Regions from separate parts of the Streptomyces sp. NBC_01283 genome, predicted to be linked through region 2. Evidence: riboswitches for the same ligand, from Rfam matches in the RefSeq annotation. Region 2 holds a riboswitch; each other region holds the start of a gene.

Region 1 (7,674 bases), 3.5 Mb from region 2:
TGGCCGAGCTTCGGGCCGACCTCGGGGAGGATCTTGTCCGCGACGTCGACGAGCACGAAGCGCATGTCCTCGCGCTTCACGTTGTTGTAGTACTTGGCCGCGTCGCGGGCCATGTCCTCGACCTCACCGATGGTCTCCGCACCCGCGAAGCCACCGCCGACGAAGACGAAGGTCAGCGCCTTGCGGCGGACGTCCTCGTCCGTCGTGGAGTCAGCCTTGTCCAGCTGCTCGAGGACGTGGTTGCGCAGGCCGATGGCCTCCTCGATGCCCTTCATGCCGATGCCCTGCTCGGCGAGGCCGGGGATCGGGAAGGTGCGGGAGACCGCGCCCATCGCGATGACCAGGTAGTCGAAAGGCAGCTCGTACGCCTCGCCCACGAGGGGGGCGATCGTCGCGACCTTGCGGTCCTGATCGATGGTGGTGACCCGGCCGGTCAGAACTTCCGCCTTGGGCAGCACGCGTCGCAGCGGGACGACGACATGCCGAGGCGAAATGCTGCCGGCGGCGGCTTCGGGGAGGAAGGGCTGGTAGGTCATGTACGACCGGGGGTCGACGACCGTGACGGTCGCCTCTCCGTAGCGCATCTTCTTGAGGATGCGCCGAGCTGCGTACAGGCCTACGTACCCACCGCCTACTACGAGGATCCTGGGACGCTCCGTGGTGCTCATGCCATCGAGTATCCACCTGCCAGGCAGGGGTCGCTCGTGCGCCCCTTCACAAGCATGGGTACACCCTCTGCTACACTTCGCCGCCCACGTGACGCAGGTCATGACGCCCCAGGGGAACCACGCGACAGCCCAAGTCGTTGTGCACCCCTTGTGAGCTGCCGCTCTGACCCTTCCACCGCACTGGACCACTCGGTCGGCCAACCCTCCGGACACACTCGCGAACCTTCACTGTCGTGGGTCGCGGGGGCCTCTGGGGTCACTTTTAGGGGTCCAGAACCCCTGAACATCGTCCAACCGAGCCGATTTCCTTGTGAAGAACTTCACGAAGTTTCCCGACGGAGTGTCGCCGCCGGGTCCTTCGAGCCCCTCAACAGCCGCTCAGACGCTACATGACGTGCTCAGGCGATCGACCAGCCGATGCCGTCGAGGATGTCGTGCTCACTGACGACGACCTCCCGGGCACCGGTCCTGTCCATGATCGACAGGAGGACGAGCGCGCCGGACACGATGACGTCCACACGGCCCGGATGCATCACCGGGATGGCGGCCCGCTCGTCGTGCGTGGCCCGTGCCAGGCGGGCGGCGATCTCGCTCACCTGCTCGTAGGAGATACGGGAATGGTGGATCGCCGCGGAGTCGTACGCGTCGAGGCCGAGCGCGATGGCGGCCACCGTCGTCACCGACCCCGCCAGGCCGACCAGGGTGCGGGCCTCGCCGATCGGCACCGTCTGCTCGGCCAGGTCCAGCGCGGCCGTGATGTCGGCGCGGACGGCGTCCAGTTCGGCGGGCGCGGGCGGGTCGGTGCGGATGTGCCGCTCCGTGAGGCGTACGCAGCCGACGTCGACGGAGCGGGCGGCGCTGACCTCGTCGTCGCCGACGACGAACTCCGTGGAGCCGCCGCCGATGTCGACGACGAGGTAGGGCTTGGCCAGGTGGTCGCTGCCCGCCAGTTCCTTCGTCGCGCCTGTGAAGGAGAACTCGGCCTCCTGGTCACCGCTGATGACCTCCGGCTCGACGCCGAGGATGTCCAGGACACCGCGTACGAAGTCGTCGCGGTTCTCGGCGTCGCGGGACGCGGAGGTCGCCACGAAGCGGAGGCGCTCGGCGCCGTGCTCCTTGATGACCTCGGCGTACTCGCGGCAGGCGGCGAAGGTGCGCTCCAGCGCCTCCGGGGCCAGGCGGCCCGTCTTGTCCACCCCTTGGCCCAGGCGGACGATCGTCATCCTGCGGTCCAGGTCGACCAGTTCACCGGTCCGCGGGTCCGCGTCCGCCACCAGGAGGCGGATCGAGTTCGTGCCGCAGTCGATGGCTGCCACGCGGGTCATGCGCGCTCTTCCTCGCTCGTCGAGACACACGCGCCCTTGCGCCACCACTCCGGCAGCATCGCGATGGCCTCGTCGCCCAGCGGGTTCACGCCGGGCCCCGCGGCCAGCGAGTGGCCGACCAGGACGTGCAGGCACTTCACGCGGTCCGGCATGCCGCCCGCGCTCGGGAAGCCCTCCAGGACCTCGATGGCGTCACGGCGCGCGATGTAGTCCTCGTGCGCCGCGCGGTAGGCGGCGGCCAGCTCGGGGTCCGTCGTCAGCCGCTCCGACATCTCCTTCATGACGCCGTTGGCCTCAAGGGTGCCGATCGCGGAGGCGGCCCGCGGGCACGTCAGGTAGTACGTCGTCGGGAACGGCGTCCCGTCCGGAAGGCGCGGCGCCGTCTCGACGACGTCCGGCTGCCCGCACGGGCAGCGGTGGGCGATGGCCCGCAGGCCGCGCGGCGGGCGGCCGAGCTGCTGCTTGAAGGCCTCGACGTCGGCGTCGGTGGGCTCGGTGCGCGGGGTGGTCGGCGGGGGCGTTTCCATGCCTGTCTTTCGATCGGTTCCGTAGAAGTTCTGTCGAGCCCGGGTGGACTCGGTCGAACCCTGTCGAGCTCAGTCGTCGTCGTCCGGGCGGTCGGCCTTGTCGACGCCGTCCCAGACGTTCGAGTACCAGGGTCGGGCGGCGGCCCCCTGGTCGGTGCGCTGCTTCCTCGCCGCCTCGGGATCGACCACCGTGAAGCCGGTCTCGCCCGGCATCACATAGTGCAGCCGGTCCCGGACACGCTGCTCCGCGTACGCGTCGTCCCGCCAGCGGGCCTTCTCGTCCTTCAGTCTCTCGACGTTCTCGCGGCGCTCGGCCTGCTCCTTGCGCTGGTCGGCGATCTCCGCGCGCTGGGAGACGTACTGCCTTATCGGGTAGGCGAGGGCGACGACCAGCGAGCAGAGCACGAGCGCGAGGAGCGCGGCGCGTCCCGTCAGCCGGGAGCGGCGTGCCTGGCGCTTGGTCTGGGAGCGGTAGACACGCTCCGCGGTCTGCTCGCCGAGCAGCCGCAGCCTGGTCGCGGTGGAGAACCGGTCGCGGTCCTTCACGGCCATGTGTGCCGCCTCCCCGATACGTACGTACGTCCCCGCACACGGTACGGGACCGAGTACGGGGACGTAGGTAACTACTCAGGGCAGCTGCGCTCAGCCCTTGCTGTGCTTATCAGTCCGCAAAGCGGAACCGGGGGAACGCGCTGCGGCCCGCGTAGACGGCCGCGTCGTCGAGGATCTCCTCGATGCGGAGCAGCTGGTTGTACTTGGCGACGCGCTCGGAGCGGGCCGGGGCGCCGGTCTTGATCTGGCCGCAGTTGGTGGCGACGGCGAGGTCGGCGATGGTGACGTCCTCGGTCTCACCGGAGCGGTGCGACATCATGCACTTGAAGCCGCTGCGCTGGGCCATCTCGACGGCGTCCAGGGTCTCGGTCAGCGAGCCGATCTGGTTGACCTTCACCAGGAGGGCGTTCGCGGACTTCTCCTCGATGCCACGGGCCAGGCGCTCGGGGTTGGTGACGAACAGGTCGTCGCCCACGAGCTGGACCTTGTCGCCGAGCTTCTCGGTGATGACGTTCCAGCCGGCCCAGTCGTCCTCGAACAGCGGGTCCTCGATGGAGACGAGCGGGTACGAGGAGACGAGCTCCTCGTAGTACTCGGTCATCTCGGCGGCCGAGCGGGACTTGCCCTCGAACTCGTACTTGCCGTCCTTGTAGAACTCGGACGCGGCGACGTCGAGCGCGAGGCCGATCTGCTCGCCGGGGACGTAACCGGCCTGCTTGATCGCCTCGAGGATGAGGTCGAGCGCGGCGCGGTTGGAGTCCAGGTTCGGGGCGAAGCCGCCCTCGTCGCCCAGGCCGGTGGAGAGGCCCTTGTCCTTCAGGACCTTCTTCAGCGTGTGGTAGACCTCGGTGCCCCAGCGCAGGGCCTCGGAGAACGACTCGGCACCGATCGGCGCGATCATGAACTCCTGGATGTCGACGTTCGAGTCGGCGTGCGACCCGCCGTTCAGGATGTTCATCATCGGAACGGGCAGCAGGTGCGCGTTCGGGCCGCCGAGGTAGCGGAAGAGCGGGAGGTCGGAGGCCTCCGACGCGGCGTGCGCGACGGCCAGCGAGACGCCGAGGATGGCGTTGGCGCCGAGCGAGCCCTTGTTGTCGGTGGCGTCGAGGTCGAACATCGCCTGGTCGATCAGGCGCTGCTCGGTCGCGTCGTACCCGACGAGCTCCGGGCCGATCTGCTCGATGACGGCGAGGACGGCCTTCTCCACGCCCTTGCCCATGTAACGGTTGGGGTCACCGTCACGGAGTTCGATGGCCTCGAAAGCACCGGTGGACGCACCGGACGGAACGGCGGCACGACCCGTGCTGCCGTCGTCGAGGCCGACCTCGACCTCGACCGTGGGGTTGCCTCGGGAGTCCAGGATTTCCCGGGCTACGACGACGTCGATGGACGGCACGAGCATCTCCTTCTGGGATGTGACGCGGGTACGCGGGGCGTTGGCCTCGCGGACACGAGCCTAACCGGCTCCCGGACAAGAGCCAGCCGAGCGACCGCCCTGTGGACAAACCGAGAGCAAAATGTTTCCGAACGGAACAAAGCGTGGAGGGCAAAAGAACCCCGCCCCGGTGCGTACGGGGGATACGCGCACCGGGACGGGGTGGACCCGTGGGGACGGGGGTGGACCGGCAGTACCTGCGGGCGTCACCGGCTCCGTCGGTCGCGCCTCCGCCGGGGGGCGCGACCGCCAGGTGCCGCCTGCCTGCCTCCTCAGCTCTTAGCTGAGGTGCAGCTGCTGGCCCGGGTAGATCATGTCGGCGTTGTCGATGATGTCGCCGTTGAGCTTGTACACCTTGTGCCAGCCGCCCTTGACGTCCTTGGCCTCGGCGATCTTGGAGAGGGTGTCACCCTTCTTGACCTTGTACTCGCCGTCGCCCTTCTTGACCGTCTTGCCGGTCGGGGTCTCGACGGTCTTCTTGGACTCGGCCTTCGGCGCGGCCTCGGCCTTCTTGGGGGCCTGCTGCTGCGGCTGCTCGGTCTGCGCGCTGGGCTGGCTCTTCGGCTGCTCCTGGGTCTGCTGCGGGGCGCTCTCCTGCGCACCGCCACCCTCGTTGGAGGCGCCCGAGAGGCCGACGCCGCAGCTCGGCCAGGCACCCTTGCCCTGACCCGCGAGGACCTTCTCGCCGATCTCGATCTGCTGGGCCTTGGAGGCCTGGTCGGCGCTGGGCGCGTACTTCGTGCCGCCGTACGCGGCCCAGGTGGACGACGAGAACTGCAGGCCGCCCGTGTAGCCGTTACCGGTGTTGATCGACCAGTTGCCGCCCGACTCGCACTGGGCGACGGCGTCCCACTCGGAGTTCGTCGCGGCGGAGGCCTGGCCGGCCGCCATCAGCGGGGCCGCGACCGCGACACCGGTGACGCCGGCGAGCGTGGCGACACGGGTGGCCTTGGACGGACGGCGGTGCTTGCCCTTGCTGGAAAACAGCATGAGTGATCCCCTCACCGACGCCTGCGAGGTGAGCTGTCGGGTTCGGGCCAGTGAAGTTGCCCGGCCGCGCTTCCTGAGCGCGACTTAACCCCTAGCCGTTCCCGTCCGTGTGCCTCGCTCTCGCGATGCTCAACGGCCGGGCCCGGCGGAAACCTTGGGTCCCCCGCTCCTGCCTACGGCGCTTACGCGACGACTGTTCCCGAACGGCCGTTGGCAGGACTCGGCGTACCGACCGGCGGGGCCCGCTGTGGCGAGCGGTCCCGACCGTAGTCATGCGATCGGTCGAATTTCAAAGACGATCAGGGCTTCTGAGACCCATCTCTCACTTGCGCCAATTGGGACATCAAGCGCAAAGCGACTCACCAACTACCCCTACTTTTCGCCCAAATCGAGGCTCTGACCGGGGAGGATGAGATCGGGGTCGGAGCCGACCGACTTCTCGTTCTCGGCATACAGCTCGGTCCACCCGCCCTGCACGTCGAGGTCGTCGGCGATGGCCGAGAGGTTGTCGCCGGAGCGGACCGTGTACGTCCCGTCGGAGCCGTCCTGCTGACGCTCGTCGCCACGGGAGGCATGCCGGCCCGAACCCTCGCGGGAAGCGTCGCCGGACGGCTCGCCGTCCGCGCTGCCGCCGCGGTGGCGGCCCTCGCCCTCACCGGCGGAAGAGCCGGAGCCGGGCGAAGTGGCATCGTCACGCCCGGACTTGTCCGGGTCGCCGGACTTGGCCGAGTCACCCGACTTGCCGGACTCGTCGTGATTCTTGTCTCGTGACGTGTCATCGGAGTCGTCGGCGTCAGCATCGGCGTCGGCGTCATCGGTGCCGGGCCTCTCGGAAGACTTCTCCGAGCCCGAGGGCTTCTTCGAGGACCCGGCGTCGTCCGAGGGGTCGGCGGACTCGCTCGGCTCGTCCGGGTCCGCCTCATCGCCGGACCCGGTCGACTCCGACGGCTCGTCAGAAGGAATCGTCGTGATCGGGGCGCCCGGGTCTACGTCGGCCGCGGCACCGTCCTGGGTGAGACCGGCGATCGGCGCACAGCTCGGCCAGGCCTTGGTCCCCTGGTCGTCGAGGACCTTCTCGGCGACGGAGATCTGCTGCGAGCGGCTGGCCTGGTCGGCGCTCGGCGCGAAGTCGAGGCCGCCGTACTCCTCCCAGAGCTCCTGCGAGAACTGGAGCCCGCCGTAGTAGCCGTTGCCCGCGTCCGCGCTCCAGGATCCGCCGCTCTCGCACTCCGCGAGCTTGTCCCACGTGGCGGTGTCCGCCGCGCTCGCACTGGTGGCGCCGAGCAGCGGGATGGCGATGGCCGATCCTGCGACTCCTGCCGCGACGATCAGAGCCGGGGCCTGGCGGGGGCGTCGGTGACGACCATTGCCGGAGAGCATGCGGGTGCCTTTCGCGTGACTGGAGCGACGACTGCGGCACGGGAGGCCGAGTCGTCGTGAACGTAGCGGCAGTCGAACGCTTGTCACAAGTCGATGCAGCGGAGATCACGTGAAAGTCACAGTCTTGACGGCCTGTCAGCTGGACGGCGTTCCAGACGTCTGATATTTGCTCCGCTGTGCGGGTGTGAACTCCACGGGCAGCGTGCGGAGTCCGCGCATGATGAGGCCGCCACGCCATCTCTATCGAGGCTCTTCGCTCCAGATCTGTGTGAGCATCCCGGCGCGGAGCCGCCCCGTCACCGTGAGCCGAGGAAGTGTCGGCCGCCTGTATGCCTGCGACCCTCGCTCATCGGCGCCCGACACCGCCATCAACTCCGGCCACACCCCCCTTTTCCACCACGTGAGCTGGCGTTCCCTCATGGGGTTCATCGGTCCCCATGTATTCGGCATGTCGACCCAGGAGACTCCGTGACGGAGCCGGTGGAGCATGCCGCAGAATTGCTCGCGAATGTCGTACTTCGTAACGAAGTGCTTCTTTGCCTTCCCGGAGAAGTGGAGCCTGAGAACACTCAGCACCGTCTCCCACTCCTCGTCTGTGGGGTCCGGCGGAACCAGCGCCCCGGTTTCCCAGTGCCATTCGCTGACGGGGCACCTATTACCGGGCTTGCCTACGTCGGTCATGTCCCCGGGGACTACGTGCAGGTCGAACATGTCGAAGACTTCCTTACGCTCTGCGAGCGTCAGAGTCCTCAGCCGTTCCATGGCGCCATTCGCGATGTCCAACAGGTTGTGCGCGC
Region 2 (7,674 bases):
ACCTGGCCGATGAGCTGGCCCAACAGGTCCGCGGGCAGGTCGCCCCCGCCCTCGGCGGTCGTCAGGACCGCCTGCACCAGACGCCTCGCGGTTGCCTCGCGGCGCCAGACGATGGCTCCGACACCGCACTCGATGACATCCAGGAGCTCGTGTTCCCGGATCGTCCCCGCGACGAGTACCGCTCGCGTGCTGTCGCTGCGCACGGCTCGTCGCAGCCGGGTGAGCGCCGCTTCGTCGAGGGTGTCCTCGACGAGCAGGGCGACCGTGGCGGGGCCCGACTCCAGGTTCAGGTCGACCTCCGGATGGCGGCGCAGCTGGCTGAGGACTCCCTCGCGGCTGATCGGGTCGGGGGCGGTGACGGCGACTCGTACCCGGTTCGGCTTCGGTACGGAGATCGCTAAGGCCGAGGAGGCCGGGGGCGGGCTGGACAAGCGCGTTTCCTTACTTCTGGGACCGGGTGACTTCTGGGACCCGGTGTTGCGTGTCTCGCGCAGTGCCGGGCGCCGCTCTCGCGGAGAAACCGGGCGCCGTCCAGGACGGGCGGCGCCCGGTGGGGGTCAGGAGCAGTTCTTGTAAAAGTGCTTCCAGCCGTCGCTGGGCATGGCCGGCGGCTCGGCCGGGGTCCCGGTCTCGCCGTACTTCTGCTGCTGGTCGCTGTCGTACGCACCCGAGCCCTTGCCCGGCACGGACAGGCGTACGCCGCGCTCCCACACCCCGTCACCGGCGTTGCTGAGGATCGCGAGGTCGGGGTACGCGTCGTCCCCGTAGTTGGCGATCCGCAGCTGCTTGCCCTCACGGGCGTCGCCGATGTCGGAGTGCCGGGCCTGGGCGGAGCCCAGGTTCGCCCGCTTGAGCGGGCCGGGGCGGAACTCCGCGATGCGGGCCGTCGCGGGGTCGTCCACGCCGGACGGCTTGACGACGTTGACGACGATGTCCAGGGTGCCGTCGTTCTGGAAGTCGGCGACCGCGGCGGTGGCGACCTCACCGGTCCTCGCGCCCAGGAGCTTGGCGACGGTCTGCTTCTGGCCGAACGAGCCGTCAGCCTTCCCCCACTGGACCGTCATCTTGGTGCCGGTGTGCCCGGGGTTCGCGATCCTGTCCCGGTTGCCGTCGCCGTCGAGGTCGCCGACCAGGGTCGTGGCGTCGGCCAGACATGGGGCCGCCGCGTTGGCGGACTCGCCGGACCGTCCCGCGCCGCCGGAAGCGGACGACCCGGCCGCACTGGCCTGGTAGCCCGCGACAGTCAGGGTCAGGGCGACAGCCGCGATCGGCGCGGCGATCAGACGTGAGCGCTTGTGAAGCATGTGCGAACTCCTCATGTTGTTGCTTCTGAGCCGTGCTCGCCAAGCGGGCGCCCTGCCGTGCACCACTGCGTTCGAGTGCCGTACAACTGCCACTGCGGGGCGTGCGTGGATCTCCCGGACGAGCACGATTGAAGCGTGTGGGGCGATACGTCCACATGGCCAGGAAATGCGGACACTTCGGGACGATGGAACGCTGGAACAACCCCTGACCTGCGGAAACGTAGGGCGCCTGGAACGGGGGGCTGGAACGTCCGCGCCCCTCGGGACGAGTCGCGATCCGGGTGGCGGGGACGCATCCCGCCCGGCGATGTGCCCTTTACGCCCCGGGGTCTGCCTCCGCCGCCGCCCGTACCGCTCTTTCGCGGACCGAAGCGCCGAATCACGGTGGAGACCGAGTGACCGGACCACCGACGGAGTCGTCATGCGCAGTAACGAGGAGAAGCCCGCGGGGCACGCGGACGACGCGCCGCGCCCCGCGTAGGCCCGCCGCACGGCGGTGCAGCGGATGACGAGCAGGGCGTGGCCGGTGCAGCGCATCACTCAGGAGGAACTGCACCGCCACCCCGCCGGACCGGCACTGCTCGTCCGAGGGCCCCGCGACTCGAAGAAGAAGGAACGGACACCCAACCAGGTCACCGAGAAGGAGGACTGGGACCTGATCGAGAAAGAGGCGGAGGGCCACCCGGTCTTCGAGCGCGACCGAAAGAAGCAGCGCCTGTCGATCCTCGAAGATCCGCAGAGCCCTCAACGAGCAGAACCCCGAACTCCGTAACGCCCTGTCCGCGGCCGGGCTGCACGAACAGTACGGGCAGCCCGGTCAGGTGCAGCACAACGAGATCCTGGAGAGCATGGGGCACAGGGACGGGCAGACGGCTCGCTAGTGGCGCGGGCAGGAGGACCGGGACCGCCAACTGTCCGCCGATGCGGCCGCGTTGGGCCGGGCCCACGAAGCGGACGGCAGCGATCCGGGCTTCGCCGGCCGGGTCGACACCAAGCTCGCTGCCGTCGAGAGCATGATCGAGGGGGTGGAGGGTCTGCTCGCGGAGCACGACGGGGTCATCGTGGGCGGCGAGCACAACCGCAACCCGGTCTGGAGCTTCCTGATCACCAACCTGGCCGGGCTCAAGGCGAAGGGAGTGACGACCGTGTACCTGGAGACGCTGCGGGACGACTCCCACCAGGCGGACGTCGACAAGTACCTGAGCACGGGGGAGATGTCCGCGGCGCTGGGCCAGTTCACCGAGAGATACGACAGCATCAGGGATCTGAACCCCGGCCTGTCGGCCTTTCTGGAGGCCGCCCGCACCCGCCGTGTCCGCGTCCGGGGCATCGACGGCAGGCCGGCGCGGCTCCGCGGCCCGTTGCAGGACAAGCACCACCGCAGGGCGGCGGCCATGAACACGTACGCCGAGCAGGTCGTGACGGGCGACCGCGCCCGCCAGGCGGCGGCGGGCCGGGAGCCGGGTAAGTACGTGATGGAGCTGGGGGCCGCCCACGCCACCGCGCACCGAAGCCGCGACGGCGGCCCGGTCCACGCCGACGACAGCACCCTCCCGGGCCTCTTCCCCGGCATGTCCGAGCTGCTGAACGTCCCGGCCGTGGAGTTCGCAGAGGGCGGCGACCCGCCGCGCCCGGCGCTGCGACGGATCCGCCCCACCGCGCCCCCGCGGCAGAGGGACACCGGCGTGTGACACGGCGGTGTCCCTCTGGGAACCCGGGCCGGAGAAGGCGGCCACGACTCCGGGAGGCGAACGCCCGAGCGACGGGTTGGACATTCCCGGGAGGCGTCTGGCAGGGTCGCCCGTCCGGTGCCCCATGCGGAAGGGAGAGACGCGATGATCGAAGTGAGCACACGTAGCGTCAAGGAAGCGGCTGCCGCCGAGCAGCTGCGCGCGAACACCTCGACCCTGGACATTCCGAAGGGCTTCGACCTGTGGACGGCCGAGGAGATCTCGGAGTGGCTCGACCAGGTCGAGGACGACCCGGGAGTGTCCGACGCCGACTTCTACGAGGCACAGCAGGCGGTGCGACGGGTGCTCGGCGACGACGGCACCTGACGCGGATGCGCGCACGTGGACGGCGGGCGCATGACGGCCGGTCAGGAGCCGGGTTTCCGAGAGCCGGCGGTGCAAGAGCCGGTGATGCAGGGACCGGTGGTGGATTCGAACGGGCCTGAGCCCCGGACACCTGGGGTGCCGGGGCTCAGGGCGGACGGGACCGGATGCGGTCCAGTACGGCTCAGTACGGGCCGTTGACGTTGTCGATCGAGCCGTACCGGTCTGCCGCGTAGTTGCAGGCGGCAGTGATGTTGGCGACCGGGTCGAAGCTGTCCGACGACGTGCCGGGGACGTGGTACGCGTCGAACGTGGGGGCGATGACCTGCAGGAGCCCCTTCGACGGGGTTCCGGCGACGGCGTTGGAGTCCCAGTTGTTTATGGCCAGCGGGTTGCCGGAGGACTCGCGTATGACGTTGCGGTGGATGCCCTCGTAGGTACCGGGGATGCCGCGCTGGGCCATGATGTCCAGCGATTCCTTGATCCAGCCGTCGAGGTCGTCGGTGTAGGACTTCGCCGCCGGGGCCACGGCGGGCTTGGCGGTGAGCGTGTCATCGCGCTCGGAGCGGTCCGCTCGCTCGGCGGACGCGGCCGGGGAGCCGAGGGTGAGCTTGACGCCGGGGTGGATCAGCTTCGGGTCGTTGCCGAGGGCGCTGCGGTTGTCCTCGTACAGCTTCTTCCAGCCGCCGCTCACGGAGTGCTCCCGGGCGATCTTGGCGAGGGAGTCGCCCGCGGCGACGACGTACGTCTTCGGGGCCGCGGCGGGCTTGGCGGCCGTCCCGGCCGGCGCCGCGGTGGCGGCGGTGGCGCCGAGCACCGGGAGAACGAGCACGGCCCCGCCGGTTCCCGCGACGGCGAGCCCCCGGCTGAGTGAGCTGGACTTGGGGCGGCGGTGCTTTCCCTTTGCAGGCATGACGAATTCCTCTCCGTCGCCTACGAGGTGAGCTGTCGGGTTCGGACGGGAGATGTCCGGTCGCACTGCGCATGCGACTTCACCCCGAGCCGTTCCGGAATCCGGATCGGCGGCTTACCTGGGTCCCCCGCTCCTGCCGAGCGAAAGTGAGTGATGGGAAGGGTTTCCGGACAGCGGCAGGATTCGGCGTTCCATCCGGATTGACGGTGACGTTAGGCGAGAAAGCCCGAACGGAACAAGAGCCGAATTTGCAGAGGGAATGGGTGAGGCCATTATCCGACGCCCGGAACCCATCACATTCTTTGATCGAAAAGCCCCAACTTTCTTTGCGTGGAGCGGAAGTGCGCTCGACGTCTCTTGAGGCCCCACAACTGCCGATGTGACCCATTCCACTGACAGAGGCGCAGGTCGCAGTGCGGATCGGGGGCGTATCGGATCGCGCTATTTCACATAAGAATCGCGCAATGCGGACAGTGGGCTCGATGCGTCATTAATAATGCGGGAAGGGGTTTTTACTGGGCAAGATGGACATGGTGCGAAGTTCGCTGAGCTGCCGATAAGGGGCATATCGACTTCGATGGGCAGCGCGTGCCTGCGATGCGTGCACCTTCGGGGCCCGGAGGGGGCGGTCAGTTCCCGTGCGTGCATTTCCGCTCTCGTCCGCTCTCGTCCGCACTCGCTCGGCGGGTGTACTTCAACTCGACTGTGCGGCCAGGATTTTGGCATTGCCTGCGGAAGCACTTCAACCGGGCTGAAGAATAGGCGCGGTTGGACATGGATACGCCGCTATGGACGGTTCATGTGGCACCCGGAGGAGCCTGAACCTGCCCTTCTGGTGGGAACTCTGGCGTGAACTCGGAGGCATGGTCCGGCGTTGGCGGGAAGTTCGGCAGCAGCGAGGTGGCGTTAGGAGGACCCGGCTGCGGAGCATTGCTCGCCTCGTCCTCGCCATCAACTTTGTTCGCCTTGTTCGCTTTGGCTACGGCGGCCGCGAGTTGCTTCTGCACGGCCTCGGGCAGGTCGGTTCCCTGCACGGTTCCCACCAAGTTCTCGGCCAGGTGGTGGAGCTTTGTGTTGGTGTTCTGCGAGGCCGTGACGAGTACTTCCCAGGACGCTTCGGGGCTCAGGCCGAAGACGGACATTAGGATGCCGCGGGCCAGGTCGATGGTCGGACGGGTCTGCATGGCCCGTCGCAACTGGGAGATGACGGTCCGCAGGCTCTCCTCGGAATCCTTGGCGGACTCTGTTTCGCTGTCGGCAGGCCCGATCTCCTTCTCGCCGTCGGAGGCGGGAGGCCCGGACAACTCGGGCGGCACGAACAGGTCATGGGTGGCAGTCAGGTCGAACATCCGCTCAACCGCGGTACTGGTCGAGAGCACTGCCACGGTCTTGCCGTCCCGCAGCGCCAGTCGGCGCAGGTCGAGCAGCAGGTTCGTCCCCGAGCAATCGCAGAACGTCACTTCACTCAGATACAGGTCGATGCCCTCGGCCGATCCGCTCAGGGCGTGGAGCAGGTCGGGCCGGAGCCGTTCGCCGGTTTCGAGGTCGAGTTCTCCGCGCACGATGACGCTCACCCGCGTGCCGTCCGGCACGGTGTCGACCGTGGCCGGCAGCGGGAGCCGGGGCAGCGACGGGTGCGGGCCCCGTGGGTGCTCGGCGCCCTTCCCGGCGAGGGGCTCTTCTGAGTGTGCAGGCTCCGGCATGGCCTCTCCCTCTCGTGTTGCCTAGCGCCGCTCCCTAGGCTGCACTTCCCAGCACAAGCACGTCAACTAATACATGAAAAGGAGTACGTGTTTTTGAAAACGTGTACGTTCGGTCGCTAGAGTTGTCGCATGGATGAAGTGCCCGAGCCCCACACCGGATGGACGTTCCTCACCAACCACGCGCGGGTCCTGGCGGCCATCGCCGACAACCGCAACGCCCGGATCCGGGATATCGCCGCGCACTGCCGGCTGACCGAACGTGCCGTTCAGAAGATCATTGCTGACCTTGAGCAGGGCGGTTACCTCTCCCACGTCCGGGAAGGGCGCGGCAACACCTACCGGATCGAGCCCGGTGAGGTGCTGCGCCACCCGGCGGAGTCCGGCCTGGCCGTGGCCTCGCTCCTCTCCCTGTTGGCGCGGGACGAAGTCGGCCGCGCCACGTCTCCGGACGTCGATGAGCGGCGCCGCGCCAGCGCGTGACGGGGGAGAGCGGAGAGTGCTGACGCTGCCGCCCCCCCCGGTTGTGACGAGGCCGCAGGGCCCCCTTGAGTGGTCGCCGGCTACCTCGGCGGTACGTGGGTGAAGTGCCGCCGTACGCCGTCCCTGGCGTCCGTGTCGAGGGAGAGGCGCCACTCCAGGCGTCCGCAGTCCGCGCAGACCAGCGCCGACACCGGCACGGTCTTTCCGCGGAGCGCCCCGAACTTCAGCCGTACGTTCGGGTTGGCCTGTCCGAAGTAGGCCTGCCCTTCATACACTTCGCTGCCCCCGCAGCCGGTGCATACCCCGTGTGCCATGCCCATCCCCTGATCACCCATGGCCTCCACCCTAGGCCCGACGCGCGGGTCCCCAGTCCCTAGCCGTCGGCCCTGTGGTCGGTGACGTCACGATGGACTCCCGCGCATCTATGGCCGTATTACTGACGCGTCAGTACGGTGCTGGCCAACCCCCTTTGCCCACAGGAGAGTTGGGAGAGCTGCATGATGTCATCTTTACGCAGACGGCCGGTGGCCGCGGGTGCCGTTCTCGCGGTGGCGGTGCTCGGGCTTCCCGGGTCCGCCGCCGCGCAGAGCACCGGCGTCCCGGACAGTGCCCGGGACGCGACCCCCACGACCCGGCCCGCGGCGCAGTCCACCGGAAACGCCCCCAGCGCCGCGCAGCACGGCAGGGACAAGAAGCAGGGAAAGAAGAAGCCGGGGAAGAAGACCGGCCCCGGCGCGATCCTCACCTCGAAGCCCTCCTCCTTCCAGTACACGCCGGGCGTTCCGACTCCCACCAAGGCTTGGAAGATCACCTACCGGTCGACCTCCGCCGACGGACGGCGCAACGCGGTCTCCGGAACTGTGATCGTTCCCGACGACGGCAGGACCACCCCACGTCCACTGATCACCTACGCCGTCGGCACGGTCGGCCTCGGTGACAAGTGCGCGCCGTCCGCCGGATTCCCGGGCGGTACGACGGCGGAGGCGCCCCTCGTCAATGCCGCGTTGGTACGGGGATACGCCGTCGTCGTCACCGACTACGAGGGCCTCGGCACCCCGGGCGACCACACCTACATGGTCGCCAAGGCGCAGGGAAGCGCTGTCCTCGACGCGGCGCGCGCGGCCCAGCGGCATCCGGAGGCGGCGAAGTACGGCGTCTCCGCGAAGGCACCCGTCGGGATCATGGGCTACTCGCAGGGCGGCGGAGCCAGCGCGAAGGCC
Region 3 (7,674 bases), 6.3 Mb from region 2:
TCCTCGGCCGTGATCGGCCTGATCCGTGCGGTGCCTCCGTCACGCAGGACGACATCGGCTTCCCAGTGGGAGGGGTATGCGTGCCGGTCCGACGGGGTCTGCATGGGCCCAGGGTACGGGTCGCGGGGGCGCGTCGGCCGGGGCACGCTAGGAGACGTCGAAGGGCGGGACGAGGACCCGAGGCGGGAGGACGTACGGTCGACGGAGCAGGGACCTACGGCCGCCGCCGTACGGACCACCGGTCGGCGCCGTACGGACCATCGGCCGGCGGAGCACTCGTGGCGGCATGAGACACTGGTCTAGACAAGTGTGAGACACCTGGAAGGGCAGCAACACATGGCTGAGCGCCGCGTCAACGTCGGCTGGGCCGAGGGCCTTCACGCCCGACCCGCCTCCATCTTCGTCCGCGCGGCCACCGCCGCCGGCGTCCCCGTGACGATCGCCAAGGCTGACGGCAACCCCGTGAACGCCGCCTCCATGCTCGCGGTGCTCGGTCTGGGCGCGCAGGGCGGCGAGGAGATCGTGCTCGCCTCCGACGCCGAGGGCGCGGACGCCGCTCTCGACCGTCTGGCGAAGCTGGTCGCGGACGGCCTCGAGGAACTCCCCGAGACCGTCTAGTAAAGACTGGTACTCATACGCCGAAGGGCCCGCCCCAAATAGGGGCGGGCCCTTCGGCGTTTCTGGTTCCGCTTGCCGGATATCAGTCGTCGACATTGAATTCGGGCAGCAGAAATAATCCCCCGCCGAATAACTCTTCTTTGTATACGGCGCCTCTGTTAATGCCGCAGGCCCACTGCGTTTACGGGATGTTGCGAACCCCTCACACCGGGGATGCCGCGGCCCTGCACGAAGCGCGGCCGGTGCGCGGAGGTGGTCCGTTCCGTGTGCTGCGCGGTGAGCGCGCGGGCCCGCTCCGCGTCGCCGCGCGCCACCGCGTCGACGATCGCGGCATGCTCGGCCCAGGCCTCGGCGGGCGCCGCCGACGTCTCCACCACGTACATCCAGGCGATCTTGTGCCGGAGCTGGGTGAGCAGTGCCGTGAGGCCCGGACTGCCGCCTGCCTGGGCGAGCGTCTCGTGGAACCAGCCGCCGAGTGAGCGCAGATCCTCGCTCCGGCCGTGCCGCGACCGCTCCTGGCCGAGCCTGACAAGGCCGCGCAGGACCTTCAGGTGCGCCTCCGTGCGGCGCTGTGCGGCGCGGGCGGCGCCCAGCGGCTCCAGGAGCGCGCGGATCTCCAGGAGGTCGGCGGCCTCCTCCTCGGTCGGTTCCGCCACGCACGCGCCCGCGTGCCTGCGCGTGACGACGAAGCCCTCGGCCTCCAGGGTGCGCAGGGCCTCGCGCACGGGGACGCGGGAGACTCCGTAGCGGCGCGCGAGCAGTTCCTCGGTGAGCCGGCCGCCCCGTTCGTAGACACCGGAGACGATGTCGTCCCGGATGGCCGTGCATACCGAGTGCGCGGGAATGCGCATGACTGACCTCCGCCTTAATCCCCGCGAAACGCGGTCGATCGACGCCTGTTCTGTGACTCTATTGCAGAGCCGCCGAATTTCCGACGGTCGGCCGAAATCCAGGGATACTTTTGGCCAAAGGCGATAGGGGCACGAGGAACGCGGAACGGCGAAAGCCCCGGCTCTCGACGAGCCGGGGCTTTCGGTGAATCAGGTGCGCTTCGCGCGACCGCCGGGGATCAGACGTCCGGGAATCAGACGTTGACGCCGTGCGAGCGGAGGTACGAGATCGGGTCGATGTCCGTGCCGTACTCCTCGCCGGTGCGGGCCTCGAAGTGGAGGTGCGGGCCGCTGGAGTTGCCCGTGGAGCCGGAGAGGCCGATCTGCTGGCCCGGCGTGACCGCCTGACCGACCGTGACACCGAGGGACGACATGTGGCCGTACTGGGTGTACGTGCCGTCGTTCATCTTGATGACCACGTTGTTGCCGTAGGCGCCGCCCCAGCCGGCCTCGACGACGGTGCCGGAACCGACCGCGTGGACCGAGGTACCGGACGCGGCGTGGAAGTCGATGCCGGTGTGGCTGCCGGAGGACCACATGGCGCCGCCGGTCTGGTAGCCCGTGGAGACGTACGAGCCGCTGACCGGGGCCACGTAGGTGTTCAGGCGCTTGCGCTCGGCCTCGCGAGCGGCACGCTCCTTGGCCTCGCGCTCCTTCTTGGCCTTGGCCTTCGCCTCGGCCTCGGCCTTGCGCTTCGCCTCTTCGGCCTTCTTCTTGGCGGCCTCTTCGGCCTTCTTGGCGGCTGCGGCGTCGTCGGCGGCCTGCTGCTGGGCAGCGGCCTGCGCGTCGATGCTCTGGGCGAGCGAGTCGCCCACGGAGATGGCCTGGGTGAGGCCGGTGTGCTCAAGGGCCGCAGCGTCGTCGGCGGCGAGCGCCGGAGCGGCCAGGCCTCCGATGACACCGGTGGTGGTGAGGGCTGCGACGCCCGCCACGTTCGCGGTCGTACGCGTGAGGCGGCTCGGGCGACGGTGCTTCCCGGTGGCACGGGTGAACGCCATGAAGCGGCTGATCCTTTCCTTCCTTCTCGCCTACCGGGTTAGCTGACGGGTTCGGAGCAGGAAGGTCTCCTACGAGTCCCTCACCTGACGGCAAGGTTCCCGATTCACCCCAAGGGGACATGTGGGTCCCCGGCTCCCCTGGCTCGCGCCGTACGGGGACTCGGCGATGACTGTCCGGTGCCGCGGGTGCGGCGTACTGCATGACGAACAGCCGGGATGACGCTAAGCGGGCCATCTTTCAAACGACAAACGGATCAGTGTTTTTGTAGCGCACGCCACAGGGCAGACACGTAACCTCCATAGCAATTCGGACATATGAGGACCCCAGTAGCCAATTCCCGCCACTGGGGTCCCGACATGTCCTGACTGCCACTCAGCCGGTGACCACACTCACTTCACCGATGCCGAGCGCCCTGACGGGCTCCTCGATCCGCGCGGCGTCACCGACGAGCACCGTCACCAGGCGGTCCACCGGGAAGGCGCTCACGACGGCAGCAGTGGCCTCCACGGTGCCGGTGGCGGCCAACTGGCGGTACAGCTGAGCCTGGAAGTCGTCCGGCAGGTGCTGCTCGACCTGGTCGGCGAGGGTGGCCGCGACGGACGCCGCCATCTCGTACTTGAGCGGGGCGACGCCCACCAGGTTCTGCACGGCGACGTCGCGCTCGGCGTCCGTGAGGCCCTCGGCGGCGAGCGTACGCAGCACCTTCCACAGGTCGTCGAGCGCCGGGCCCGTGGACTCGGTGTCCACGGAGCCGCTGATGGCGAGCATCGCGGCGCCGCTTCCGTCCGGCGTGGAACGCAGGACCTGGGCGAACGACCGTACGCCGTAGGTGTATCCCTTCTCCTCGCGCAGGACGCGGTCCAGGCGCGAGGTGAGGGTGCCGCCCAGGCAGTACGTGCCGAGCACCTGTGCGGGCCAGACGCGGTCGTGCCGGTCCGGTCCCACGCGTCCGATGAGCAGCTGCGTCTGCACGGCTCCGGGGCGGTCCACGATGACGACACGCCCGGTGTCGTCCGCGGTCACCGGAGGCACCGGACGCGGTTCGGCGGTGCCGCCCGTCCAGGCGCCGACGGTGTCGGCGAGGACGGCGTCCAGGTCGACGCCGGTCAGGTCGCCCACGATGACGGCCGTCGCCGTGGCGGGACGCACGTGCTTCTCGTAGAAGGTGCGCACCGCCGCCGAGTCGATGGCCGTGACCGTCTCCTCCGTGCCCTGGCGGGGGCGCGACATGCGGGCGGTCGCCGGGAAGAGCTGCCGGGAGAGCTCCTTGGCGGCGCGCCGCCCCGGGTTGGCGGCCTCGTGCGGGATCTCGTCCAGGCGGTTGCGCACGAGGCGTTCGATCTCGCTGTCCGCGAAGGCGGGGGCGCGCAGGGCGTCGGAGAGCAGGCCCATCGCCTTGGGGAGGCGGGAGACCGGGACTTCGAGGGAGACGCGGACGCCGGGGTGGTCGGCGTGCGCGTCCATGGTGGCGCCGCAGCGGTCGAGTTCGGCGGCGAAGTCCTCGGCGGAGTGCTTGTCGGTGCCTTCGTTGAAGGCCCTCGCCATGATCGTGGCGACGCCGTCGAGGCCCTCGGGCTCGGCGTCCAGCGGTGCCTCGAGGTGGATCTCCACCGCGACGACCTGCTGGCCGGGGCGGTGGCAGCGCAGCACGGTGAGGCCGTTGTCCAGGGTGGCGCGCTCGGGCGCGGGGAAGGCCCACGGCCGTGCGGTGCCCGCCTGGGGCTGCGGGTGGAACTGCATCGTTGCGGCCTCGCTCACTTCGCGGCCTCCTCTTCGTCCTCGTCGGTGGCTTCGGCGGGCGCGATGGGCTCGTACACGAGCACCGCGCGGTTGTCCGGGCGCAGCCGGGCCGCCGCGGCCGCCCTGACCTCTTCCGCGGTGACGTCGAGGACGCGCCCGACGGCGGTGAGGGCGAGCTGCGGGTCGCCGAACAGGACGGCGTACCGGCACAGTTCGTCCGCGCGGCCCGACACCGTGGAGAGCCGGTCCAGCCACTCGCGCTCCAGCTGTGCCTGGGCGCGCTCCATCTCCTCTTCGGTGGGGCCCTCTTCCGCGAAGCGGGCGAGCTCCTCGTCGACGGCGGCCTCGATGACGGGGACCTCGACGTCACCGGACGTCTTCACGTCGAGCCAGCCGAGCGAGGGGGCTCCGGCGAGCCGCAGCAGGCCGAACCCGGCCGCCACGGCGGTGCGGTCGCGGCGCACGAGGCGGTTGTAGAGCCGGGAGGACTCGCCGCTGCCGAGGACCGTGAGCGCCAGGTCGGCGGCGTCGCACGCGCGCGTGCCGTCCTCCGGGAGGCGGTAGGCGGCCATCAGGGCGCGGGCCGGGACCTCCTCCTCGATGACCTCGCGCAGCTCCTTGCCGATCGTGTCGGGCAGCGATCCGTCGCGCGGCGGCTGCTTGCCGTCGTGCGAGGGGATGGATCCGAAGTACTTCTCGACCCAGGCGAGGGTCTCCTGCGGGTCGATGTCGCCGACGATCGAAAGGACAGCGTTGTTGGGCGCGTAGTACGTGCGGAAGAACGCCCGCGCGTCCTCCAAGGTCGCCGCGTCCAGGTCGGCCATGGAGCCGATCGGGGTGTGGTGGTAAGGGTGGCCCTCGGGGTACGAGAGGGCGGTCAGCTTCTCGAAGGCCGTGCCGTACGGAACGTTGTCGTAGCGCTGGCGGCGCTCGTTCTTGACGACGTCGCGCTGGTTCTCCATGGATTCTTCGTCGAGCGCGGAGAGCAGCGAGCCCATGCGGTCGGCTTCCAGCCACAGGGCCAGCTCGAGCTGGTGTGTGGGCATGGTCTCGAAGTAGTTGGTGCGCTCGAAGCTCGTGGTGCCGTTGAGCGACCCGCCCGCTCCCTGCACCAGCTCGAAGTGCCCGTTGCCGTGCACCTGCTTCGAACCCTGGAACATGAGGTGCTCGAAGAGGTGCGCGAGGCCCGTACGGCCCTTCACCTCGTGCCGTGAGCCGACGTCGTACCAGAGGCAGACCGCGGCGACCGGGGTCAGGTGGTCCTCGGAGAGCACCACGCGCAGGCCGTTGGCCAGCCGGTGCTCGGTCGCTGTCAGGCCGCCGGAACCGGCCTCGGCTGTGGCCGTGTGACCCATGGGCATGTACGTCCCTTCGATCGCGAAAAGCTGGAAATTCTGCCAGTCCTGACACTGTATGCAAGCGTGCGGACAACCTGTGAAGTTCCCGCTCCGCGCTCGGCGTAGCCGGCCCCGAAGTCCGGGTCGTGGTCGGCGTTGTCAGTGGGACAGTCCACAATGGTCGGCGTCAGATCCCGTTGATGCCCTGGCAGACACATTGAAGGAGCCGCAGCAGCGATGGCCCGCCGCAGCACGAAGACCCCGCCGCCCGATGACTCGTTCGAGGAGAAGATCCTCGACATCGACGTCGTCGACGAGATGCAGGGCTCCTTCCTCGAGTACGCGTATTCGGTCATCTACTCGCGCGCCCTGCCGGACGCCCGCGACGGCATGAAGCCGGTGCACCGGCGCATCGTCTACCAGATGAACGAGATGGGCCTGCGCCCCGACCGCGGCTATGTGAAGTGCGCCCGCGTCGTCGGCGAGGTCATGGGTAAGTTGCACCCGCACGGCGACGCGTCGATCTACGACGCCCTGGTGCGCATGGCCCAGCCCTTCTCCATGCGCCTGCCGCTGGTGGACGGCCACGGAAACTTCGGCTCGCTCGGCAACGACGACCCGCCGGCCGCCATGCGGTACACCGAGTGCAAGATGGCCGACGCCACGTCCCTGATGACGGAGTCGATCGAAGAGAACACGGTCGACTTCGAGTCGAACTACGACGGCCAGGAGCAGGAGCCGGTCACCCTTCCGGCGGCCTACCCGAACCTTCTGGTGAACGGCTCGTCCGGCATCGCCGTCGGCATGGCGACGAACATGCCGCCGCACAACCTCGGCGAGGTCATCGCCGCCGCCCGCCACCTGATCAAGCACCCCGGGGCCGACCTGGAGACGCTGATGCGTTTCGTGCCGGGCCCTGACCTGCCCACGGGTGGCCGCATCGTCGGCCTGACCGGGGTCAAGGACGCGTACGAATCGGGGCGTGGCACCTTCAAGATCCGCGCGACGGTGGCCGTCGAGAACGTGACCGCGCGCCGCAAGGGCCTGGTCGTCACCGAACTGCCCTTCTCCGTGGGCCCCGAGAAGGTCATCTCCAAGATCAAGGACCTGGTCGGCTCGAAGAAGCTCCAGGGCATCGCCGACGTCAAGGACCTCACGGACCGCTCGCACGGCCTGCGCCTGGTCATCGAGATCAAGAACGGCTTCGTCCCGGAGGCCGTCCTGGAGCAGCTCTACAAACTGACGCCGATGGAGGAGTCCTTCGGCATCAACAACGTGGCCCTGGTGGACGGCCAGCCGCTCACCCTCGGCCTCAAGGAACTCCTTGAGGTCTATCTCGACCACCGCTTCACCGTCGTGCGCCGCCGCAGCGAGTTCCGTCGCAGCAAGAAGCAGGCGCGGCTGCACCTGGTGGAGGGCCTCCTCGTCGCCCTCCTGGACATCGACGAGGTCATCCGCCTCATCCGCTCCAGCGACAACTCCGCACAGGCCAAGGAGCGCCTGATGGAGCGCTTCTCGCTGAGCGAGATCCAGACGCAGTACATCCTCGACACGCCGCTGCGCCGCCTCACCAAGTTCGACCGCATCGAGCTGGAGTCGGAGCGCGACAAGCTCAACGCCGAGATCGAGGAGCTGACCCGGATCCTGGAGTCGGACGCCGAGCTGCGCAAGCTGGTCTCCGCCGAACTGGCCGCCGTGGCCAAGAAGTTCGGCACGGATCGGCGCACGGTGCTCCTGGAGTCGTCGGGCACCCCGGCGCCCACGGTGTCGCTGCAGGTGGCGGACGACCCGTGTCGCGTGCTCCTCTCCTCGACCGGCCTCCTCGCCCGTACGGCGAACGGCGAGCCGTTCGCCGAGAGCGACACCAAGCGCGTCAAGCACGACGTGATCATCTCCGCCGTGCCCGCGACCGCGCGGGGCGAGGTGGGCGCGGTGACGTCCGGGGGACGGCTCCTCCGCCTCTCCGTGGTGGACCTGCCGCAGCTCCCGGAGACGCATGCGGCACCGAACCTCTCCGGAGGCGCGCCGGTCTCGGAGCTGCTCTCCCTGGAGGCGGACGAGAAGCTGATCTGCCTGATGACCCTGGACGA
Region 4 (7,674 bases), 5.0 Mb from region 2:
TCACGCAGCGCGAGCGGGAGGTGCTGCGGCTCATCGCGCGGGGGTACGCGTACAAGGAGATCGCCAAGCAGCTGTTCATCTCCGTGAAGACGGTCGAGTCGCATGTGTCGGCCGTGCTGAGGAAGCTCCAGCTGTCCAACCGGCATGAGCTGACGCGGTGGGCGACGGCGCGGCGACTGGTCTGACGGACCGGCCCGGGGGCTGCGGTGCGCCCTGCCCCGGGTCAGCGGTGCGTGCCGTCAGGTGCCGGGGCGGGGCCCAGCCTCCGTATCGCCCAGCGGTAGTGGCCCACCGCCTTGACGATGCCGATGAGGCCCGTCAGCCACAGGATGAGGCCCGTGCCCATGCCGAGCGCGACGTCGCTGTACGAGTCACGGCCGGGCTCGGCGTAGGCGGCGGCCGCGAAGGACGCCCACAGGCCGAGCGCGCACACAGCGAGGGACGAGAGGAGCCAGCAGAGGCTGAGTCCAGGGGAGCGCAGAGCGGAGTCCGACGCCGGGTGGCTGTCCAGCGCGAGCCAGCTGTCGGTGAGTTCACGGATCTTCCGGTCGTCGCGCATGGCGATGACGACGCCGACCACCGAGGGAGCGAGGGCCCCGAGGCCCAGGACCGCGCAGACCGGGCCCATCACGAAGGCCAGCGGATCGTGGTCCTCGAACATCTCAAGCGGCACCGTCAGGAGCGCCCAGCCGATGACGCAGCCGAGTGCGAACAGCCAGAGCAGCAGGATGCGGTGCACGCCCAGGCTTCGTCTGCGCAGGTCCTCGAGGGCCATGCCGCGGTCGTACAGCAGCGCGTTCCGGTCCGGCCAGGTGCGCAGATAGACAGGAGGCGGAGGGGGCGGCAGCGTACGGCGGGGCATGCCCCTGACAGTACCTGCGGGCTCGCCGACCCCTCGCGCCACCCGCGTCACCCCCGTGAGGCCTTCTCACGCCACCCGCGTAGCCCCCGCGAACGGCATCTGGCTGATCGGTGCGATGCGGACCGGTGCGCTCGGGTTCGGGGCGTGGATCATCTGGCCGTTGCCCACGTAGATGCCGACGTGGCTGATGCCCTGGTAGAAGAAGACCAGGTCGCCGGGCTGGAGTTGGGAGCGCGGGACGCGTTCGCCCGCGGCGATCTGCGCGTACGTCGTGCGCGGCAGGTCGACCCCTGCCGACCGGTAGGCGGCCTGGGTGAGCCCCGAGCAGTCGAAGGCGTTGGGCCCGGTGGCGCCCCATACGTACGGGCTGCCGAGCGCCTTGTAGGCGTACGAGACCGCCGCTGAGGCACGGGAGTTGGCAGCCTTGGCCGGGACGCCCGGGACGCCGTCGCGGCCCGCGGTACGGGATGCCCTGTCCTTGCCCGCGAGCTCCGCGCGCTGGTCGCCGGTGAGCTGTGACAGGAGCCGCTTGGCCGCGTCGAGCTTTCCGTTGACCGTCTTCTTGTGCTTCTTCAGCTCCGCCTGGCGGGACTTGAGGTGCGCGAGGGTGTCGTCGGCCTCGTCACGCAGCTGGTCGATCTCCTGGAGCTGCTTCTGTACGCCGGTGACGGTCGCGGCCTGGCGGCTGTTCGCCCGGTCGGCGAGCGCGGCGCGCTCAAGGTACTGGTCGGGGTCGGAGGAGAGCGCGACCTGGACGGACGGGGCGATGCCGCCGCTGCGGTACTGCGCCGCCGCCATCGAACCGAGCCCCGCACGCGCGGAGTTGAGCTTCTCCGTCTTGCGGGCCGCCTCGTCGCGCAGCTCTCCCAGAGACTTCTCGGCGTTCTCGGCCTTCTCCTTGGCGCCGTTGTACTTCTCGGTGGCGACCTCGGCCTCGCGGTAGAGCGCGTCGACCTTGGACTTCACCTCGGCCGGGCTGAGCCGCGGATCCGCGTGTCCCGTTCCGTCGAAGGCGGTGGCTGTGGCGGCCCCGGCGAGGGCGATGGTGGCGGCGGTACGGGCCGTATGGCCACTGAGCGAGCGCTGTTTCGGCTTGCGGTGCGCTGCCAACGTAGGGGGCTCCTTAAGGTTCCGGCGGCGGCCCGCACAGGGGGAGCGGACCGCCGCCGGATTCTCGGCGGTGGTGTCCGACTGCCGCCCCTGGACCGGGCGGCGGTGGGGAGCCGGTCACCTGACGAAGGACGCTAAACCTGACCGTCACGGGTTGGTGACGGATTGTGCGCAACTGACGGAAGTGTGCGGACAGGTGACTATGTGCGACCATGCGATCCGCTGAGTCGCACGACCTTCGCGTACGCCTGTGACTGATGCGGAGCTTGTGGCCCACCTGGCCACGGAGCGGTGATATGGCCCCGGCTAGGCTCCGGGACATGGACGTTCTCACCCATCTCTTCGTCGGCCTGCACATCATCGGCATCGCCTCCCTCTTGGGCGGCTTCCTCACCCAGATGAAGCAGATGGGCCAGGGCACGGCACGCTTCAGCCCCGCGATGCTGCACGGCGCGCTCACGATGCTCGTCACGGGCGTGGTCCTGGTGGGTCTCAACCAGGCGGACGACAACCCCGTCAACAACGTCAAGATCGGCATCAAGATGGCCGTCCTGATCGTGATCCTCGCGCTGGTCTATGTGAAGCGGGACGAGGAGAAGGTGGACAAGGGGATGTTCGGCGCCGTCGGGCTGCTGACCGTCGCGAACATCTTCATCGCGGTGCTGTGGACCTGATCTCCACCCTCACCCGGTCACCTTCATAAGAAGCGGCCCTCCACCATGAGAAGCGGCCCTCCACGCGCGCGTGGAGGGCCGCTTCTCATGCGGTGTGACGGTTACGCGGGGCGGACCACGCTGTGGATCGGCATGTAGTAGATCGACTCGACGCGGACGTTCGCACCCGGCTTCGGGGCGTGGATCATCTTGCCGTCGCCGATGTAGATCCCTACGTGGCTGATGTCGTCGTAGAAGAAGACCAGGTCACCCGGCTTGGCGTCGGCGGTCTTGACGGTCGTGCCGACCTTCACCTGGTCCCACGTCGTACGCGGCAGGGAGATCCCCGCGGCCTTCCACGCGTCCTGGGTGAGCCCGGAGCAGTCGTAGGAGTCCGGGCCGGTGGCGCCCCATACGTACGGCTTGCCGATCTGGGCCTCGGCGAAGTTGATCACCTTCGCGGCCTTCGTCGCGTAACCGCTGTCCGTGCCGGAGCCGGAGCCGGAGCCGGTGCCGGATCCGGAGCCCGCGTCCGGGGTCTCCTTGTCCGACTCGCGCTCCTTGGCGGCGGCTTCTTCCGCCGCCTTGCGCTTGGCCTCCGCCTCGGCCTCCTGCTTGCGCGCCAGCTCGGCGGCCTTGCGCTTGGCCTCGTCTTCCTTCTTCTTCTCGATCGCCGCGAGCCGCGCCTTCTCCTCGGCCGTCAGCTCCGAGAGCATCGTGCGCGCCTGGCCCAGCTTCTTCTGGACAGTCTGCTTGCTCGTCCTGAGGTCGTCCCGCGAGTTGCTCAGCGTCTCCAGGCTCTTGGTGGCCTTCGTGCGCTGCTTCGTCGCCGACGCCTGCTGCGTCTGGTAGTCGTCGACCGCCCTCTTCTGGCGCGCGGTCAGCCGGTCCGACAGGTGGTTCTGGTCGAAGAACCCCTGCGGGTCGTCGGCGAGCATCATCGTGGCGGTCTCGGAGACGCCGCCGGTGCGGTACTGGGCCGCGGCGAACGTGCCCAGCTGCCGGCGGGCCTCGTTCAGCTTGTCGGCGCGCTCTGCCACGTCGTCGAGGAGAGCGTCGACCTTCTTGCGCTGCTTGTCGGTGCGCTCCTTGGCCGAGTTGTACTTCTGGGTGGCCACGCCCGCCTGGTGGTAGAGGTCGTCGACCTTCTTCTGGACCTCTTCGAGGCTGGGCTTCTGGGGCGCGGACGGTGCCGCTTGCGCGCTCTGTGAGAGGAGGGCCACGGACGTCAGGGCTGCCGTCGTGATACCGAGGGCGGGGGTGGCGCGTAGGCCGGCAATGCGGGTCCGCGGCTTGCGGTGCGACGCCAAGGGAGGCGACTCCTTCCGTAGACCGCCTACCGGGTTAGCTGTCGGGTTCGGGCGGGTGGTTCCGGAAGGTTGCCCTACGGTCCCGTACTGCGTACGGGACCGATTCACCCCAAGTTCTACGTGGGTCCCCGGCTCCGAGGAGATCGAACTCGGCGGAGGCCACTCGTTCCCGGCGGGGTTCGCCGGTGGGAGTACGAGCAGCCCGGGCAGCAACCTAGCCAATTCGTGTGGCCCGTGTGAAGGTTGATGTTCGATATGCCCGATACGTTTTCGTTACTTTGCGAAGCGCTTGACGCGGGCATGCCGCGACGTAGCGGAACGTGACGGTCCGCGGGCTGGGCGTAGGCGGGCGCGGAAGGACGGGGTGGCCGGAACCCGGGGCGGGTTGTCAGTGGGGCCGCCTAGACTCGGGAGGCGATGAGCAGCCTCTTTGATGACAGCTTCCTGGCGGACCTCAAGCCCTCGCGGGCTTCGGAGGAAGAGCCCCCGCCGCCGCCCGAGGACAGTGGTCCGGAATCCGTTCCGGATGATCTGTTCGACGGGAAGTTCGACGCGCCCACACCTCGGGACGCGCACTACCGCGGCGGCGCCCCGCGCCCCGTGATCGACCCGGCGGCCCTGCTCGACGGGCTGAACGAGAACCAGCGCGCGGCCGTCGTGCACGCGGACTCCCCGCTGCTCATCGTCGCGGGCGCCGGTTCCGGCAAGACCCGCGTCCTGACGCACCGCATCGCGTATCTCCTGGCCGAGCGGCACGTGCACCCGGGACAGATCCTGGCGATCACGTTCACGAACAAGGCCGCCGGCGAGATGAAGGAGCGCGTCGAGAACCTCGTCGGGCCGCGGGCCAACGCGATGTGGGTGTCGACGTTCCACAGCGCGTGCGTGCGCATACTGCGCCGCGAGTCGAAGACGATCGGCTTCACCTCCTCCTTCTCGATCTACGACGCCGCCGACTCCAAGCGCCTGATGGCGCTGGTCTGCCGCGATCTGGACATCGACCCGAAGAAGTTCCCGCCGAAGTCCTTCAGCGCCAAGATCTCGAACCTGAAGAACGAGCTGATCGACGAGGAGACCTTCGCCGGCCAGGCCGCCGACGGCTTCGAGAAGACGCTCGCCCAGGCGTACGCGATGTACCAGTCGCGTCTGCGCGAGGCGAACGCCCTCGACTTCGACGACCTGATCATGACGACGGTCAACATGTTCCGCGCGTTCCCCGACGTCGCCGAGCACTACCGCCGCCGCTTCCGCCACGTGATGGTCGACGAGTACCAGGACACCAACCACGCCCAGTACGCCCTGGTGCGCGAGCTGGTGGGCCCCTCCGGAGGCGAGGGGGACGACCCCGCCGAGCTGTGTGTCGTGGGTGACGCGGACCAGTCGATCTACGCCTTCCGTGGCGCCACGATCCGCAACATCCTCCAGTTCGAGGAGGACTACCCGAACGCGACGACGATCCTCCTGGAGCAGAACTACCGCTCCACGCAGACGATCCTGACCGCGGCCAACGCCGTCATCGAGCGCAACGAAAGCCGTCGCCCCAAGAATCTGTGGACCAACGCGGGCGCGGGCGCGGGCATCACCGGCTACGTCGCCGACACCGAGCACGACGAGGCACAGTTCGTCGCCGACGAGATCGACCGGCTCACCGACGCGGGCGACGCGAAGGCGGGCGACGTCGCGATCTTCTACCGGACGAACGCGCAGTCCCGTGTCTTCGAAGAGATCTTCATCCGCGTCGGCCTGCCCTACAAGGTCGTCGGCGGCGTCCGCTTCTACGAGCGCAAGGAGGTCCGCGACGTCCTTGCGTATCTGCGGGTGCTCGCCAACCCGGAGGACTCCGTCCCGCTCCGCCGCATTCTGAACGTACCCAAGAGGGGCATCGGCGACCGCGCGGAGGCGATGATCGACGCGCTCTCGCAGCGCGAGAAGATCTCCTTCCCGCAGGCGCTGAAGCGCGTCGACGAGGCGTACGGAATGGCGGCCCGCTCGGCGAACGCCGTCAAGCGTTTCAACGTGCTGATGGAGGAGCTGCGCACCATCGTCGAGTCCGGCGCCGGCCCCGCCGTCGTCCTGGAGGCCGTGCTCGAACGGACCGGGTACCTCGCCGAGCTGCAGGCCTCGACCGACCCGCAGGACGAGACGCGCATCGAGAACCTCCAGGAACTCGCAGCCGTGGCGCTGGAGTTCGAGCACGACAGCGGTGCAGCGGAGGGCGGGACCGACGCCGAGACCGACACCGACACCGACACCGACGCTGAGACCGACGCCGCGGACGGAGCGGACGCGGCTGCTGCCGCAGGCGTTTCGGGCACGCTGTCCCAGTTCCTGGAGCGGGTCGCGCTCGTCGCCGACTCGGACCAGATCCCGGACGAGGAGGACGACGGCTCCGGAGTCATCACGCTGATGACGCTGCACACCGCCAAGGGCCTCGAGTTCCCTGTCGTCTTCCTGACCGGCATGGAGGACGGCGTCTTCCCGCACATGCGCTCCCTCGGCCAGGTCAAGGAACTGGAGGAGGAGCGCCGCCTCGCGTACGTGGGCATCACGCGCGCGCGTGAGCGGCTCTATCTGACGCGGTCCTCCATGCGCAGCGCCTGGGGACAGCCCTCGTACAACCCGCCGTCGCGCTTCCTGGAGGAGATCCCGGAGGTACACCTGGACTGGAAGCGGAAGGGTTCCGTCGGCGCACCCGCGTCCTCCGGGCCCGCGGCCGGAATCGCCTCCTCCTTGTCGTCGTCGCGCTCACGCACCGGGGGCGCGCAGGGCTTCGCCACGCGCCGTGCCTCGGAGAAGCCGGTGGTCGCGCTGGCGATCGGGGACCGGGTCACGCACGACCAGTTCGGCCTCGGGACCGTGGTCGGAGTGAAGGGTACGGGCGCCAACGCCGAGGCGACGGTGGACTTCGGAGAGCCCAAGCCGAAGCGGCTCCTGCTGCGGTACGCGCCGGTGGAGAAGCTGTAACGCCCGGGGCGGCGGCCGGAGTTACGTCGGGTCGAGGTTGTGGCTGCGCAGCCACGGCAGCGGGTCGATAGCCGAGCCGCCGCCGGGGCGCACCTCGAAGTGCAGGTGCGGTCCCGTGGAGTTGCCGGAGTTACCGGAGAAGGCGATGGGGTCGCCCGCCTTGACGGGTCCGCTGGACACCTTGTGCGTGGATAGGTGGCAGTACCACGTCTCCGTGCCGTCCTTGGCGGTCACGATCGCCATGTTGCCGTAGGCGCTGTTCCACTTCGTGGAGACCGTGCCGTCGGTGGCGGCGAGCACCTCGGTGCCGTACGACACCGGGAAGTCGATTCCGGAGTGCGCGGACATCCAGTTGACGCCGGCCTGTCCGTAGTACGCGCTCAGGCCGCGCTGCTTCACCGGCAGCGCGAACTTGGGGCGCAGGCGCTCCTTGCGCGCGGCTTCCTCGGCGGCCTTCTTCTGGGCGGCGACCTTCTCCGCCTTGAGGTCGATGCGCTCCTGGGTGCGGCTCGCGCGGTCGGCGAAGTCACCGGCGTCCGCGGAGAGGTTCGCCAGCTGCGTGTCGAGCTTGTTGTTCGCGGCGGAGGGCTGCACCGACGCGGGGTCGGGGGCTGTTGCCGCCTGCGTCTCCTTGGCGTCGTCGCTGCCGAAGTCGCCCACGGAGGCGGCGGCGATACCGGCGACGCCCATCACGCAGGCGGAGGGCACGGCGACCGTGAAGAGTGCGGAACGCTTGGCGGGGGAGCGGCGGCGGGCCCGCGAGCGGGAGCCGTGC

What was found. A riboswitch is a leader RNA that binds a small molecule or an ion and turns the genes downstream of it on or off. The one in region 2 is predicted to bind cyclic di-AMP.
Region 1: it holds a riboswitch for cyclic di-AMP, as region 2 does, so the genes downstream of both, OG302_RS24875 (transglycosylase family protein) here and OG302_RS40205 (transglycosylase SLT domain-containing protein) in region 2, are expected to answer to the same signal.
Region 3: it holds a riboswitch for cyclic di-AMP, as region 2 does, so the genes downstream of both, OG302_RS11935 (M23 family metallopeptidase) here and OG302_RS40205 (transglycosylase SLT domain-containing protein) in region 2, are expected to answer to the same signal.
Region 4: it holds a riboswitch for cyclic di-AMP, as region 2 does, so the genes downstream of both, OG302_RS17680 (NlpC/P60 family protein) here and OG302_RS40205 (transglycosylase SLT domain-containing protein) in region 2, are expected to answer to the same signal.

Annotation. Positions count from the first base shown of each region.
Region 1 covers NZ_CP108430.1:5,442,939-5,450,612, reverse strand. Annotated here, with positions in the region: gene OG302_RS24900 (NAD(P)/FAD-dependent oxidoreductase) at 1-668, opposite strand, end outside; gene OG302_RS24895 (exopolyphosphatase) at 1,067-1,993, opposite strand; gene OG302_RS24890 (DUF501 domain-containing protein) at 1,990-2,520, opposite strand; gene OG302_RS24885 (septum formation initiator family protein) at 2,590-3,072, opposite strand; gene eno (phosphopyruvate hydratase) at 3,182-4,474, opposite strand; gene OG302_RS24875 (transglycosylase family protein) at 4,787-5,497, opposite strand; cyclic di-AMP (ydaO/yuaA leader) riboswitch at 5,501-5,688, opposite strand; gene OG302_RS24870 (transglycosylase family protein) at 5,870-6,877, opposite strand; gene OG302_RS24865 (recombinase family protein) at 7,118-7,674, opposite strand, start outside.
Region 2 covers NZ_CP108430.1:8,894,352-8,902,025, forward strand. Annotated here, with positions in the region: gene OG302_RS40180 (LuxR C-terminal-related transcriptional regulator) at 1-431, opposite strand, end outside; gene OG302_RS40185 (FG-GAP repeat domain-containing protein) at 558-1,304, opposite strand; gene OG302_RS40190 (hypothetical protein) at 1,810-2,076, shown strand; gene OG302_RS40195 (hypothetical protein) at 2,237-2,995, shown strand; gene OG302_RS40200 (hypothetical protein) at 3,140-3,361, shown strand; gene OG302_RS40205 (transglycosylase SLT domain-containing protein) at 3,543-4,271, opposite strand; cyclic di-AMP (ydaO/yuaA leader) riboswitch at 4,276-4,470, opposite strand; gene OG302_RS40210 (ANTAR domain-containing protein) at 5,069-5,863, opposite strand; gene OG302_RS40215 (helix-turn-helix transcriptional regulator) at 6,104-6,454, shown strand; gene OG302_RS40220 (hypothetical protein) at 6,535-6,729, opposite strand; gene OG302_RS40225 (lipase family protein) at 6,952-7,674, shown strand, end outside.
Region 3 covers NZ_CP108430.1:2,640,386-2,648,059, forward strand. Annotated here, with positions in the region: gene OG302_RS11920 (GNAT family N-acetyltransferase) at 1-104, opposite strand, end outside; gene OG302_RS11925 (HPr family phosphocarrier protein) at 337-618, shown strand; gene OG302_RS11930 (GntR family transcriptional regulator) at 777-1,469, opposite strand; gene OG302_RS11935 (M23 family metallopeptidase) at 1,703-2,506, opposite strand; cyclic di-AMP (ydaO/yuaA leader) riboswitch at 2,519-2,682, opposite strand; gene OG302_RS11940 (M16 family metallopeptidase) at 2,880-4,265, opposite strand; gene OG302_RS11945 (M16 family metallopeptidase) at 4,262-5,602, opposite strand; gene OG302_RS11950 (DNA topoisomerase (ATP-hydrolyzing) subunit A) at 5,822-7,674, shown strand, end outside.
Region 4 covers NZ_CP108430.1:3,912,245-3,919,918, reverse strand. Annotated here, with positions in the region: gene OG302_RS17700 (LuxR C-terminal-related transcriptional regulator) at 1-185, shown strand, start outside; gene OG302_RS17695 (hypothetical protein) at 224-862, opposite strand; gene OG302_RS17690 (NlpC/P60 family protein) at 929-1,972, opposite strand; gene OG302_RS17685 (hypothetical protein) at 2,293-2,646, shown strand; gene OG302_RS17680 (NlpC/P60 family protein) at 2,748-3,935, opposite strand; cyclic di-AMP (ydaO/yuaA leader) riboswitch at 3,943-4,100, opposite strand; gene pcrA (DNA helicase PcrA) at 4,353-6,899, shown strand; gene OG302_RS17670 (M23 family metallopeptidase) at 6,921-7,674, opposite strand, start outside.